Regions from separate parts of the Pseudoalteromonas sp. SANK 73390 genome, predicted to be linked through region 1. Evidence: predicted binding sites of a transcription regulator. Region 1 holds the regulator's gene; each other region holds the start of a gene.
The links. The regulator FliA, encoded in region 1, starts transcription of late flagellar genes. The targets are predictions, from matches to a motif close to CTAAAGNTNNNNNNNNNNNNGCCGATA.
Positions count from the first base shown of each region.

Region 1 (4,412 bases):
CTCAAGAAGAGCTGGGTCTGCAGGCTCAGGTTTTTCACGGTTTTGTATATGTGCGAACATTTCATTGATGGTGTCAAGCGATTGGAGAATAACGTCCATTAGCTCTGAAGTCACTTTCCTCTGCCCTTGACGCAACACATCAAACACATTTTCTGCACCATGACATGCATCAACCAACTCGGTCATGCTTAAAAAGCCAGCGCCACCTTTAACTGTATGAAACCCTCTAAAAATCGCATTTAAAAGGTCTTTGTCTTCAGGGTTATTTTCTAACTCTACAAGCTGCTCAGACAACAATTCAAGGATCTCTCCAGCTTCGACGAGAAAGTCTTGTAGGATATCTTCATCGACTTCAAAGCTCATGCATACTCTCCTATTAGAAGCCTAAACTTGATAGCAAATCATCAACTTCATCTTGACCTGATACCACATCATCTCGAGTATCTGCATCAATAATGGGCCCTTCCGGCCCTGAAATCTCGTTTACGTCAGCGTCAATCTCATTTGGTAAAACGGCCTTGCTTTGAGTTTGCTGACTTTTACTCGGTAGTTCATCAGAGGTGCCAAAAACGGTTAACAGATTTATGAGACTATCTTCAACTTCTCTTACCAGCTCTATAACTCTGCGTATAACTTGTCCTGTTAAATCTTGATAATCTTGAGCCATTAGCACATTAGTCATCAAACTTTGCAGTTCATCAGTCCGCGTTTGTGACCCTTGCATGAAATTGTCTAAATCATGGCATAGTGACTTGAACTCACCAAGTTGTATGTCACGCCTCATTAGGCGATCCCAAGTCGGTTTTATATCAGACAAATCATCTGCTAACTGTTGTGCAAGCGGCAAGCTTGCTTCAACAGCGTCCATCGTTTTATTAGCAGCGTTTTCCGTCAGTTCCATAACGTAGTTTAAACGTTGCTTTGCATCAGGAAGGGCATCAGTCGTCAAATCAGCAAGACGCGTGTCGAGTTCAAAGCTCTTTAGTGACTCATGCAGCTGGCGGGTTAATTTACCCACCTCTGCAAATAACTCAGATTGCTCTTTATTGGCAGCATCCAGAATTAATTGATCTGCTTTTTCTTGTTCACCTTGCTCTAGATAAGCAACAAGCTGTTTTGCCTGCTCAAGACTGATCTGAGGCACAGAAGGCGTTGACATTAGCCTCTCCTTCTTAGTTCTTAGCCTAAACGTTCAAACACTTTTTCTAACTTTGTTTTTAGTGTTCCTGCAGTAAAAGGTTTAACAATGTAGCCGTTAACCCCAGCTTGTGCAGCTGCCACAATTTGTTCTTTTTTAGCTTCCGCAGTCACCATTAACACTGGGATATGCTTAAGGTTATCATCCGCTCTAATAGCTCGTAGCAAATCGATACCTTGCATGCCAGGCATATTCCAATCTGTTACTACAAAATCAAACTCTTGGTTTTGTAGCATTGGAAGCGCAGTACTGCCATCATCAGCTTCTTGTACATTGGTAAAGCCTAAATCTCTAAGCAGATTTTTGATTATTCTCCTCATTGTAGAAAAATCATCAACCACGAGAATTTTCATGTTTTTATCCAAAACATCCTCCAGTGAGGTTTGAACCTATTATTTTTACTCTAATTGACCCAGTCATTGATTTTGGCTCTTAGCCTTATCATTGCCTGCCCATGAATTTGGCTAACACGAGATTCACTTACATCTAGTATTTGCCCGATCTCTTTTAAATTCATTTCATCGTTGTAATAAAGCGACAACACTAGGGCGTCTCTTTCTGGCAAAGCATTTATCGCTGCCACTAACGACTCGTTAAAACGTTCATTTTTAACGTTATTAAATGGTTTGTCTAGCGATAAATCGTTGTCTGCAGGTGAAATAACATCTTCATCTACACCTAAGTCCTCAATACCTATGACTTTACTGCTATTCACATCACTTAAGATATGATGGTACTCATCCAGCGTAATATCAAGTTTTTCAGCTATTTCCGTATCTTTTGGCTCTCGATTGAGTGTAGATTCAAGTTCTGCGATGGCTTCTGCAACCATTCTACTTTTACGGTGAACTGAACGAGGAGCCCAATCACCTCTGCGGATCTCATCTAACATTGCACCTCGAATGCGAATACCAGCAAACGTTTCAAAACTGGCTCCTTTTGATGCATCAAAATTTTTAGTTGCTTCAATTAGCCCTATCATGCCAGATTGTATCAAATCATCTAATTGAATATTTGCAGGTAGACGCGCCAGCATATGACACGCAACTTTTTTGACCAGTGATGCATGACGTTCCACCACTTTATGTAAATGTTCAGATGTCTGATACCCCATCGCTTTACTCACCGATGATGCCATAGTTAACCATTGACTAATTGTTCAATAAAAAACTCTAAATGCCCCGATGGCTGATGCGGTATTGGCCACTTTACAGCCTTACTCGCAAGACCTCTAAATGCGACCGCTGCAGGTGAATTGGGAAACAACTCAACAATCGTCTTTTGACGCCTTGACGACTTACGCATATTTTCATCGAACGGTACTGTTGCTACAAGCTCCAAAGCTACATCCAAAAACCTATCCGTTACTTTTGAGAGTTTAGCAAATAATTCTTGCCCTTCTCGCAAGCTTCGCACCATATTTGCAACAATTTTAAATTTATAAACACCATGCTCACGGCTTAATACCTTTATGAGTGCATAAGCGTCAGTTATTGATGTAGGTTCATCACACACGACTACCATCACATCTTGTGCTGCACGAGAAAAGCTCAGCACCATATCCGAAATGCCAGCTGCAGTATCTACGATAAGTATATCAAATTCAGTATTTAACTCACTAAATGCGCGAATAAGACCTGCATGTTCTGCTGGTGTTAGCTCCACCATACTTTGCGACCCAGACGTAGCAGGCACAATTTTAATTCCCGCAGGTCCTTCGACTAATATTTCATCTAGCTCACACTCACCAGAAAGCACATGTGATAAATTTTTCTCAACTCTAAGACCTAACATGACATCACAGTTTGCCAAACCCAAATCAGCATCCAATACCAAGACACGATTTCCTTGCTGACCCAGTGCGATTGCAGTATTTAAGGAGACATTAGTTTTGCCAACCCCACCTTTACCACCTGTTACCGCAATAACTTTAACACCGTGATTATTATTTTGACTCATTTTACGCAGGCCACTTGCTTGATCTAATACTGTGTTAATCATACATTCCTACTGTCTGAGACGCTACTGCTGCAGGTCTCGAATGTTGTGCTTTTATTCTCTTTAAATACAATTGTTCCGCTTTTTTGACTAGCTTTTGAGCATTCGCAACACGAATATCCTCAGGAACTCGCTGTCCATTGGTAAGATACCCTATTGGCAAGCGATTTTGAATCGCTATGCTAATAATCTCACCCAAACTCAGACATTCATCAAGTTTAGTAAAGATACAGCCACTTAAATTAACTTTTTGAAAGTGACGCACTGTTTCTTGCAATACATGCATCTGTGATGTTGCACTTAATACTAAATAGCTACGAATATCAACCCGGGTACTACGCATTAAAGTATTTAATTGCTCGGTTAAACGCAAATCTCTTTGGCTCATACCTGCTGTATCTATTAATATTAGTCGCTTATTGCGTAAGTGATATAAAACTTCTGCAAGTTCATTAGCATCTTTGACTTGTTTTACCGGACAGCCAATAATGCGTCCGTAAGTAGATAACTGCTCATAAGCACCTATACGGTATGTATCGGTGGTGATAAGTGCAACTTTATCAGCACCATATTTTTGTGCGCCCAGCGCAGCTAATTTAGCAACGGTCGTTGTTTTGCCAACACCTGTAGGGCCCACAAATGCATAGACTCCACCTTGACGAAGAATGTCATTATTAGTGGTATGCATTTGGTTTACAACCATGTTTAAAAGTGCATTCCATGCTTCTTTTCGTGATACATCATCGGGAATAAAGCACGCCATCTGCTGTGCTACCTCGGCATCAATTCCCATACCCTGGAGTCTGTCGATTAAACAAGCTCGAGTAGGGTCTCTGCGCGCCATATCTTGTTGCATCAAGCCAGAGACTTGATGCTCTAAAAGTTGACGAATAGCATTCATTTCTTCACGCATGGAAGTCATTTCATTATTTTCGGGACTACTATGATTCATATCATCCCCAAACCCAGACTCTAACTCATCTTCAAACTGCCAGTCTGCAGCCGCTTGCATTCTTTCATTAGCGACATGTTGAGACGGATTAGTATGGCTTTTGAGGCTTTGTTGTGCAGGCTCTTGAACCCGGTTATCTTGAGGGGCTTGTTGACGAGCCTTAAAAACTTGCTCTGTATCTATGCCTGATTGCGAAAACATAGAGGCTAATTGTGCAGAGCGAGGACGCGGGGCTTGACGTTCCAATAGTGCCTCAAGGCTGTC
Region 1 covers NZ_ARPN01000108.1:33,496-37,907, forward strand. The annotation lists gene SANK73390_RS13860 (chemotaxis protein CheA) at 1-363, opposite strand, end outside; gene SANK73390_RS13865 (protein phosphatase CheZ) at 377-1,159, opposite strand; gene cheY (chemotaxis response regulator CheY) at 1,180-1,563, opposite strand; gene SANK73390_RS13875 (RNA polymerase sigma factor FliA) at 1,602-2,312, opposite strand; gene SANK73390_RS13880 (MinD/ParA family ATP-binding protein) at 2,339-3,199, opposite strand; gene flhF (flagellar biosynthesis protein FlhF) at 3,192-4,412, opposite strand, start outside.

Region 2 (4,412 bases), on a different contig from region 1:
GCGAATTACGAGAAGCGGATGATATGCGCTATACGCTTGATCACTTTTTTGTAAAGTTATTACATATTGCAGAGCAAATGCAGACTGTTTCAGCACAAGCGGAGGCACGAAAGCGCACTGACTTTATGCGTACTTTTTTAGATCAGCTTAAGCAAGAAATAGAGTAAGTAAAATGTATCTTAACGCGTCATACGCTTAACAAAGACGACCACAAATAATGCCAACGAAAAACTACCCGTGAAAGCTTCAATGGCAGCGATAAATCGAGATACTCCTATGGGTGTTATATCTCCATATCCTAGCGTGGTAAAAGTAACGACACTAAAATAAAAACTATTAAGTAGGGCGCTGATGTTTTCGCTGATAGAGTTGGCTGCATTGAGTTGTAAGAGCTGATCTTCATATGAAACGCCAAATAAGAAGTAGAGTAATGCACATACAACAATCATTGCCAAACTAAATCGAATCACATTTTCTGGCTTCTCACCATAACCGCAAAGCAAGTTGATAAAGCTTGAAACCAATCTGCGCTGTGAATATTTTGGATACTGTTGATGGCGCATACGCAGTTCTTGATAGGTATACTTTCCGGCCATTTCAAATAAGCCTTGTTGCTCTGCGCCTTTTCTTAAGGAACGGTAAATCTCTTCTGATTGTAAAAATAAGTCGTTAGCATCGTTTATACGCTTTTCCTTCAAAGCTAAGAGACCTTGTTGCTCCTGAAGCAATTTATCTCCAAGATACAGGTTGTCAATCCGAGTGCTACTTAATTTAAGACCAAGTAAGTTGGTGTCCTCTAAGTGACAGCAATGCAGATTCGCTTCTCTAAGATCTGCTTTCATTAATGAAGCACTACGAAACGTATTATTGAATAAATGTGCCCCTCTTAAATTCGCACGATAAAAATTACCATACGACAGGTCATAGCCGTTATTATCACCAAATTTTACTAAATTGAGCCCCTCAAGGTTGGCGCGTTTGAGTTCTAGGCCTTGTAATAAACCGCCTCGCTTGGCATAGCGTTCAAGCTTTTGCGTTAACTCCAAACCACTTTTGTCAAACTTTGAGTCATGCCAAAAACACAACCCTGAACCCATATCAATTTCCTTACAATGCTGGCCATCGGGTGATTTATACTGACAACATGGTTTATCACTCATAAGTATCTGATCTTTTTTGTCTATATATTTTATTAGATTAGCAGCTAATTTAAGGGGTAGAATGGCCTTAGTGCAATTATTTTTAGATTAAGATGTTTGAATATCAATTAAAACTCAGTAAAAGACGCCGCACCGTTGCGTTAAAAGTGACAGATAATGGAGTTCAGGTATATGCGCCATATGGTGTGTGTGAAAGTGGCATTGACCGCTGGCTAAGAAGTAAAAAGCTATGGGTTACACAACAGCAGGAAATACTTGCACAAGGTGTACAGCAGCAAGTGCCATGGGTCAGTGGCAAAGTACTTATCTTTGGTCATGAATACGACTTTGTTTGTAATTCACAAGTGACTTCACGGGTAGACCATCAACAGAAACGTGTAACTGTGCGTAAGGTTGCGCATTCAACAATTAAATCAATTCGTACAGCGCTTATTAAACTATTAAATGTAGAGCTGGAGCAGTATGTCGACAGTCGTTTACATAGTCTGAGTGTACAAATGGACTCACCAATAAGGAGTGTTAGGTTTAGAGAGTACAAAAGTCGCTGGGGGAGTTGCTCAAGCCAGTATGCACTTACGTTCAATGTACTGTTGGCTGGTGCGCCTAAGCGAATGATAGATTATGTACTTATTCATGAACTGGCGCATTGTCATGTACTGGCACATAATCGCGCGTTTTGGTCAATTGTAGCAAAGTATGATAAAGATTATAAAATTGCTACAAATTGGTTTAAAAATGAAGGTAAACAATTATTTATTAGCAAAACCTAAGAATGGTGGAGGGAGCTGGATTCGAACCAGCGAAGGCAGTGCCGTCAGATTTACAGTCTGATCCCTTTGGCCGCTCGGGAACCCCTCCTAAACAACGGCGCTGATAATATCAAAGTTTCTTATTAAGTAAAGAAAAGGACTAAAGAAATTTAAAAAAATGCCGATAAAGGTATAGATTTGTAATTAATTGGTGAAACTCTATGCAACTTGGTGTGATATTAACCAGAGAAGATCAGCTCGGTAGCGCATTGTCTGTGAGTGTGGCAGAACATCGCAGAGCCGATTTTGCTATGTTATTGTCGATGTTGTCGCAAGACGCGCTAGATTTTAGCCAGTTTAATTTACCTCAAACGCAACTAAACGAAGCAGACTTATCTGAGTCCGCACTCAAAAAAGAATTACAGATTGGGCCACAGCAAGCTTTAGCGCCTGAGCAGTTTGATATGTTAATTGGGCAAAACAATGCTAAGTTGCTTGAAAAAGGTAGCTTAACCACTTTAAAGTTAAAGCAGTATTTAGCACCAGAGCCAATGACAATCCGTGATGATAAAGCGCACATTCCATTTGCTATTATCGATAATTGCGACTTGCCAGTGAGAAAGCGGTTGGAGGCAATGAAAAGCGGTAGCATTCAAGCGGATAGACCTGCAATGAATGCTGCGGGTTTTTATGATCAACTTGCAGGTGGGCAAATGCAAAGTGCTTTGCAACTAACCGCTTAATTAGGGTGTGTATATTTTTCGTGTGTTTTTACAGCAGTGAGTTTATGGTTTAGGCAAGATAGGGGATGCCCCGAGTAAACGACGTCGCAAACTGTGTTAAAAATGACTTATGTAGAATGACTACATACCGGAATTGTTGCCTTGCTACTAAGTCATTTATCTATCGCAATATCTGAGCATTTATTTAATGCAATTGGTATAAATCGTCAGCTTGGCTGCACGATGAGTTCAACCAAAGCCAGCCTCGACTTTGTTCTTTGCAACTGACATGAGCCATTATGCTGTATTGCTCATTTCGCGTATCGAAAGTCTTTGATTTAAAAAACTTATACTTCGAAGATAAACAGCCTCTAGTTGCTATGGCATTTTTTAAATTTTTTACCGCTACCACAAGGGCAGTCATCGTTTCTACTTATCTTTTTTTCAGGAGTAGGGTAAATGGTGCCATTAAGATATTTCCACTGCTCAGACTCTTTGATAAAAAAAGATTTTTCATGAAGCATACATGATTTATTATCAGCGATATAAACAGCTTTAAATTCAACGTAGCTACCTTCTTGTGTATCTTCAGTAGCTAATATTTCGAGTTTAATAAACTCAACAGCATCAGCAAAAGCTAAAATATCTTCAATACTATGATTATGTTGCTCACTTTGAGCATAGCTATTTCTTATATATTGAGCATTTTTAGTGCAATAAGCACTATAACGAGAGCGCATAAGTTGCTCTGCGGTTGTTGGATGTTGCGACTTTTCAATGAATGGCCCGCAACATTGTTTAAATGGGGAATCACTTGGGCAATGGCACATGGTGTATATAAATTAAGATATCAATTCGGGTATTGTACATGTTTCTTGTTGCTTGGCTTTAGAAAAACAAAAGATATCTGTGTTTGAGTTAGGTAAGTGCATATTCTCAAGTTCAGAAGGGCCGAGTATGTCAACCCATGTGATTACCGCAGCAAAGTTACCATTATTTAGCGCAGATGTGAGTACATAATTTAAATCAACAATATGCTTTCGTCTTATCACCAATAATTTGCTGGCATCTACAGAGTAGCTATCCATCATGCTTTTGCTGGGGATATTGTCTGGAGCAATCAATAACGTCCAGCCCTTTTTTTGATTACGTTGATGTACAATTTTTAATAACTCTAAACTGGCACATATATCGTCCTCAATTTTTACATGATGATGGTTAGTTGCCGAAACTTGCGATAAACCGGAAGATACGCTCAAAACTGAACTTGTGTGTAACATAATCAACTCACTGGTGTTATATACAGTATTTATATACAGTAGTTTATACAGTTGTTGGATGCAAGGAAAAATTGTCAGTTTTTTATACAAACTTATTTACTTAAGCGCACATAGCAGCATAATAAAATAGTCATAGTATTGAAATTAATAACTTTTAGGGTGCTTGTATTAAGGCTGAATAAACGTGAGTTGATGTATTTGCTCGTACAATGTTGCAGCATAGCAATGGGCGTCTTTAATACGTTTAGTCGAAAGGTGGGGTTTGAGTTGTTCTATCATTGCATTTGCAGCTTCCATACCTTGGCTTTGAGCAAGTGTTAGCCAAGCCATACCATGAAACGGGCTCTGAGGTACGCCTTGCCCTTTTACAAATAACAATCCCAGATAAAACTGCGCTTTATTATTGCCCGACATAGCTGCCAGCCTAAACCATTTTGCAGCAAGCGGGTAAGATTGCTCTTTAAGGTAGTATAAGCCCTTTTTAAATGCTGCTTGTGGGTC
Region 2 covers NZ_ARPN01000118.1:135,932-140,343, reverse strand. The annotation lists gene SANK73390_RS17045 (HD domain-containing protein) at 1-167, shown strand, start outside; gene SANK73390_RS17040 (ion channel) at 180-1,160, opposite strand; gene SANK73390_RS17035 (M48 family metallopeptidase) at 1,253-1,930, shown strand; tRNA gene SANK73390_RS17030 (tRNA-Tyr) at 1,934-2,018, opposite strand; gene SANK73390_RS17025 (VC2046/SO_2500 family protein) at 2,131-2,652, shown strand; gene SANK73390_RS17020 (YchJ family protein) at 3,003-3,461, opposite strand; gene SANK73390_RS17015 (SulA-like leucine-rich domain-containing protein) at 3,474-3,911, opposite strand; gene SANK73390_RS17010 (tetratricopeptide repeat protein) at 4,080-4,412, opposite strand, start outside.
Region 2: a site for FliA is predicted at 2,070-2,096, ahead of SANK73390_RS17025 (VC2046/SO_2500 family protein). Genes of this name have one in related genera too.

Region 3 (4,412 bases), on a different contig from region 1:
GAATCTCCTTTCATGAAAGCCTATGATGCTGAATTCATTAGTTTGGAAATAGATATTTTTTGGCAGTGGTTAGTATGCGAATGGCTAGCTTTAAGCCGCGATGAATTACCTTCTAAGGCGTTCCAAGCAAGTAAGTCTTATTTAGTGAATGCGATATCGGCTCAGCCTCAAGTCACCATGCATCGCGATTTTCATAGTCGTAATATTATGCATACTAACACTGGTTGGGCTTTGATAGATTATCAAGATGCAGTGCAAGGACCGGTTACTTACGATGCGGTATCTTTACTGAGAGATTGTTATTTTAAATTGCCAAAAGAGGAATTTAATACGCTTCGTTTAAAAAGTTTTGAAATTTTAGGCGATGCTCAGCTTTTATCTGGTATGTCTTTTGAACAGTATTGTTATTATTTTGATATGACTGGAATGCAACGACATTTAAAAGCAGCAGGTATATTTTGTCGTTTATTGTTACGAGATGAAAAAGCTGGCTACTTAAAAGATATTATTCCAACCCTTAAATATATTGAAGATGTGGCAAAGTGTTACGAGTCATTTCAGTGGCTTGCAACTTGGTTGCGCCATGAGATAATACCAAAAGTAGAAGCTAAGCTAAGTTGCAACACATGATAAAAGCAATGATCCTTGCAGCAGGTCGCGGAAAGAGAATGATGCCCTTGACTGCTAACCTCCCAAAACCGATGTTAGAAGTTGCTGGACGGCCGTTAATTGAGTATCACATTCAACGTTTAAAGCGCGCGGGTATTGTTGATATTGTGATTAATCTTGCATGGCAAGGTGAAAAAATCAGAGAATATTTTGCAGATGGCTCACAATTTGGTGTAAATATTTGCTATACCAACGAGCCTGGAGGTGGACTAGAAACCGCTGGTGGGATTATCAATGCGATGGGTTTATTATGTGAATCACAGGATAAGTTCATTGTACTTAACGGCGACATATTTACCGATTATGATGTGAGTGCCTTAACGCAACTGGTGCTCAACCATGGTGAAGCGCATATTGTGTTGGTTGAAAACCCTGTTCATAATCCCGAAGGGGATTTTTGTTTAGCACATCAAGCAAGCAATCAGCAGCGTTATACTTTTTCAGGTATTGGTTTGTATCAAAAAGCATTTTTTAGTCCTCATGACGCAGGTTTTTTGCCATTAGGGCCGATATTAAGAGCAGGCTTAAATGAAGGCCGAGTGTCAACAGAACTGTATTTAGGGCAATGGAGTGACATTGGTACACCAGAGCGGTTGTTGGAAATAAACCAAAAGCAGGAGCAATAATAATGTGGGGCAAGCTGTTAGGTACTTGTTTTGGTTTTATGTTTGGCCGTTGGATTGGTGCAATATTAGGCTTTTGGCTGGGACATATGTTCGACAGAAGCTTAAAGCAAAACTTTGATAAAGTGGGCGGTTTTCAAGGCTTTTTTAGTGGTGATGATTTACATCAACGCCAAGCTTTGTTTTTTTCTAGCTGTTTTGCAGTAATGGGGCATATTGCTAAGTCTAATGGTCGAGTGAGCGAAGTACATATTCAAGCTGCGACAGCATTTATGGATGAAATGGGCTTACATGGGGAAAATCGACAAGAGGCACAAAGTGCATTTAGAGCTGGTAAAGAGTCAGAGTTTAAACTCAAAGAAGCGATTCAAGACTTTAAAGAAGTGTTTGCTCGGCGTTATGATTTATTGCAGTTATTTTTAGAAATCCAAATTCAAATGGCTTTTTCTGATGGGCATTTGGCAGCACAAGAAAAACAGCTACTACAGAAAGTGAGTCAATATTTAGGTATTTCAACGGCACATTTTCGTTTTATGTTGAAACGTTATCAAGCAGAGTTTAGCTTTCGTCAACAACAGCAACGTTTTCAACAAAGTCAGCAGCAATATTCCCAACAAAACAGGACTGTACAGCCTGATTCAACACTTTCAAAGACACAAGCGCTTGCCATGTTAGGCCTTTCTAATGATGCTAATGACAAAGATATAAAGCGTGCGTATCGTAAATTAATGGCACAACATCACCCTGATAAACTGGTCTCTCAGGGCTTGCCTGAGCATATGATGGAAGTGGCGAAACGGAAAAGTCAGGATATTCAGTCCGCATATGAGTTTTTAAAAAAGGCGGGTTAATTTATAATTGCCTTAGGAAACCATCCAGCTCTTTGCGCAAACGCTGATGTTGCCTTGGCTCGGTACTAATACCAAAGAGCTCGCGTTGTCGGTAATCGTACTTGTTATTTCGTTTAACCCATCGAATGCGTTGCTTTGCGTTGTCTAAAATCGACTGAGTATCTTGTGAGTAAATAATATCGAGTAACGGCGGGCTAACCAACGAAAGTACAGCGGGTAAATGCTTGTTTCTTTTTGTGTTAGGTAGCTGGGCGCTGACTGTAACAAACGCATCGATCCTGATATTGGGCAATGATGCAAGGTACTCGGAAAATACCCCAGCACTAACTCCGTGTGCAATGACCACTAGCTGTTCTTGGTCGGTCATTTGTAATTGATTATACAAAGCATCAAAGCTTGCAAGCAACTGCTCTTTATAATCATCTAACATCGGCTCTGACCATGGCCCCGGGTAATCCATTTCAGCTGTTTCTTCACTTTGTGTCGTGATTGGGTCGACTTGCAATAGATCTGCTTGCCAATTTAGGTGCGGAGTTTGAACAGCATAAGTATCAAAGCCATCATCAGTGAGTGCTTGCGAAAGGTAACTTAAACCATGCACAGATACAGGGCCTTGGCCCGCACCGGGTAGTATTACCACAATTCCTCGTTTGCTTGCACTCATATAGGGAGAAAATAAAGTCAGTACTTTGCCTTCTTCGGTCTCAAGCTCAATTAATTTATCAGGAAAATACTTAGCTAAGTCACGCTGCTCGATGGTAACGCTAGGCTCAGGCATGACAAATTGTGCAGAGGCTGCATCGCTGGTTCCACTAATAGTTAATACTAAAATGCATAAAAGGCATGTTACAAATGACATAGCGATACTATATAGATAAACAATAATCTTTTATCGGCAGCAAACAGGTTTTTTTAAGTAAAAAAACAACGACAACATAAATGTTAACGGTGTAGTGCTGTTTGATGTGATTATTTACGTTAAACTAGCGGCAAATTTAGACATGGAGTAAAAAAGTGACACGTCATTGTGATTCAAAACGGGACTATGTTTGGTTCTTCTTAAAAGGAGCAGGGATGGGCGCCGCAGATGTTGTACCAGGTGTTTCTGGTGGAACTATCGCATTTATAACAGGGATTTATACACGTTTCTTACATGCACTTAAAAGTTTTGATTTAGAGGCCTTAGGGATACTACAAAAAAGTGGCTTAAAAGCGTTTTGGATTCATGTTGATGGTGCTTTCTTATTAACGGTATTTGCGGGTTTGATTACAAGTGCAGTCTCGCTTGCTAAATTGATCACCTATTTACTTGCTAATCATCAACTCTTAGTATGGTCTTTTTTCTTTGGCCTGATTATCGCGTCATTTGTGCATGTTGCAAAACAAGTCACTCATTGGCGGTGGTCAACAGTGTTTAGTTGTATAGTTGGGGCTGTTGCTGCTTTTGCGATCACAACAATCGCGCCGACTGAAGCTCAGCCTCATTGGTGGATGTTTTTTATCTCAGGCATGATTGCTATATGTGCGATGATTTTGCCAGGCATCTCAGGAAGTTTTATTTTACTTTTGCTTGGCATGTATGGCCATGTACTTAGCGCGGTAACAGAAAAAGAGCTGTTGCTTGTTGGCCTATTTGTTATGGGCTGTGCGGTTGGGTTGATGATCTTCTCTCGGTTCTTATCTTGGTTGTTAGACAAGTACCAGCAGGTAACATTTTCATTACTAGCTGGTTTTTTACTCGGTTCTTTGAATCTACTTTGGCCTTGGAAAACAGTATTGTCGACTTATACCAATTCACATGGCTTAGAAAAGCCATTGTTACAGCAAAATGTGAGTCCGATAGAGTTTGCGTCTGTAACGGGCCTAGCACCACAAACAGGTACTTGTATTGCATTAGCAATTGCTGGTTTATTGCTAATTTTAGCTTTGGAAAAGCTCACGGCCAAATAACCTGTATGAATTAAACACCATTGAAACCAAAGAGGGATGATTGTCTTGGTTTTGATGGTGTATGCATTTTTTAAGTTTTTTCTATCTTGTTTTTACAATATTCATTCCTATCCTCCTTGTTAGTCTAATACCAAAGCATAATTTATTTTTTGTTTTTTCGCGAGAGCATATTAAGCAGATGATGTTTTCTTGCTATTAAGCATCAAAACTGGTGTGGTTTTGTGGTGCAGGTTTTTCTGTATCTGAGTAATGCCAATTTTATTAAAACATTGATCATTCTAGCGGGCTAAATGACCCATTAACTGTGTTAAAAATTCCG
Region 3 covers NZ_ARPN01000056.1:69,881-74,292, forward strand. The annotation lists gene SANK73390_RS08855 (aminoglycoside phosphotransferase family protein) at 1-630, shown strand, start outside; gene murU (N-acetylmuramate alpha-1-phosphate uridylyltransferase MurU) at 630-1,295, shown strand; gene djlA (co-chaperone DjlA) at 1,298-2,143, shown strand; gene SANK73390_RS08870 (DUF3530 family protein) at 2,145-3,002, opposite strand; gene SANK73390_RS08875 (DUF368 domain-containing protein) at 3,218-4,093, shown strand.
Region 3: a site for FliA is predicted at 3,034-3,060, ahead of SANK73390_RS08870 (DUF3530 family protein). Genes of this name have one in related genera too.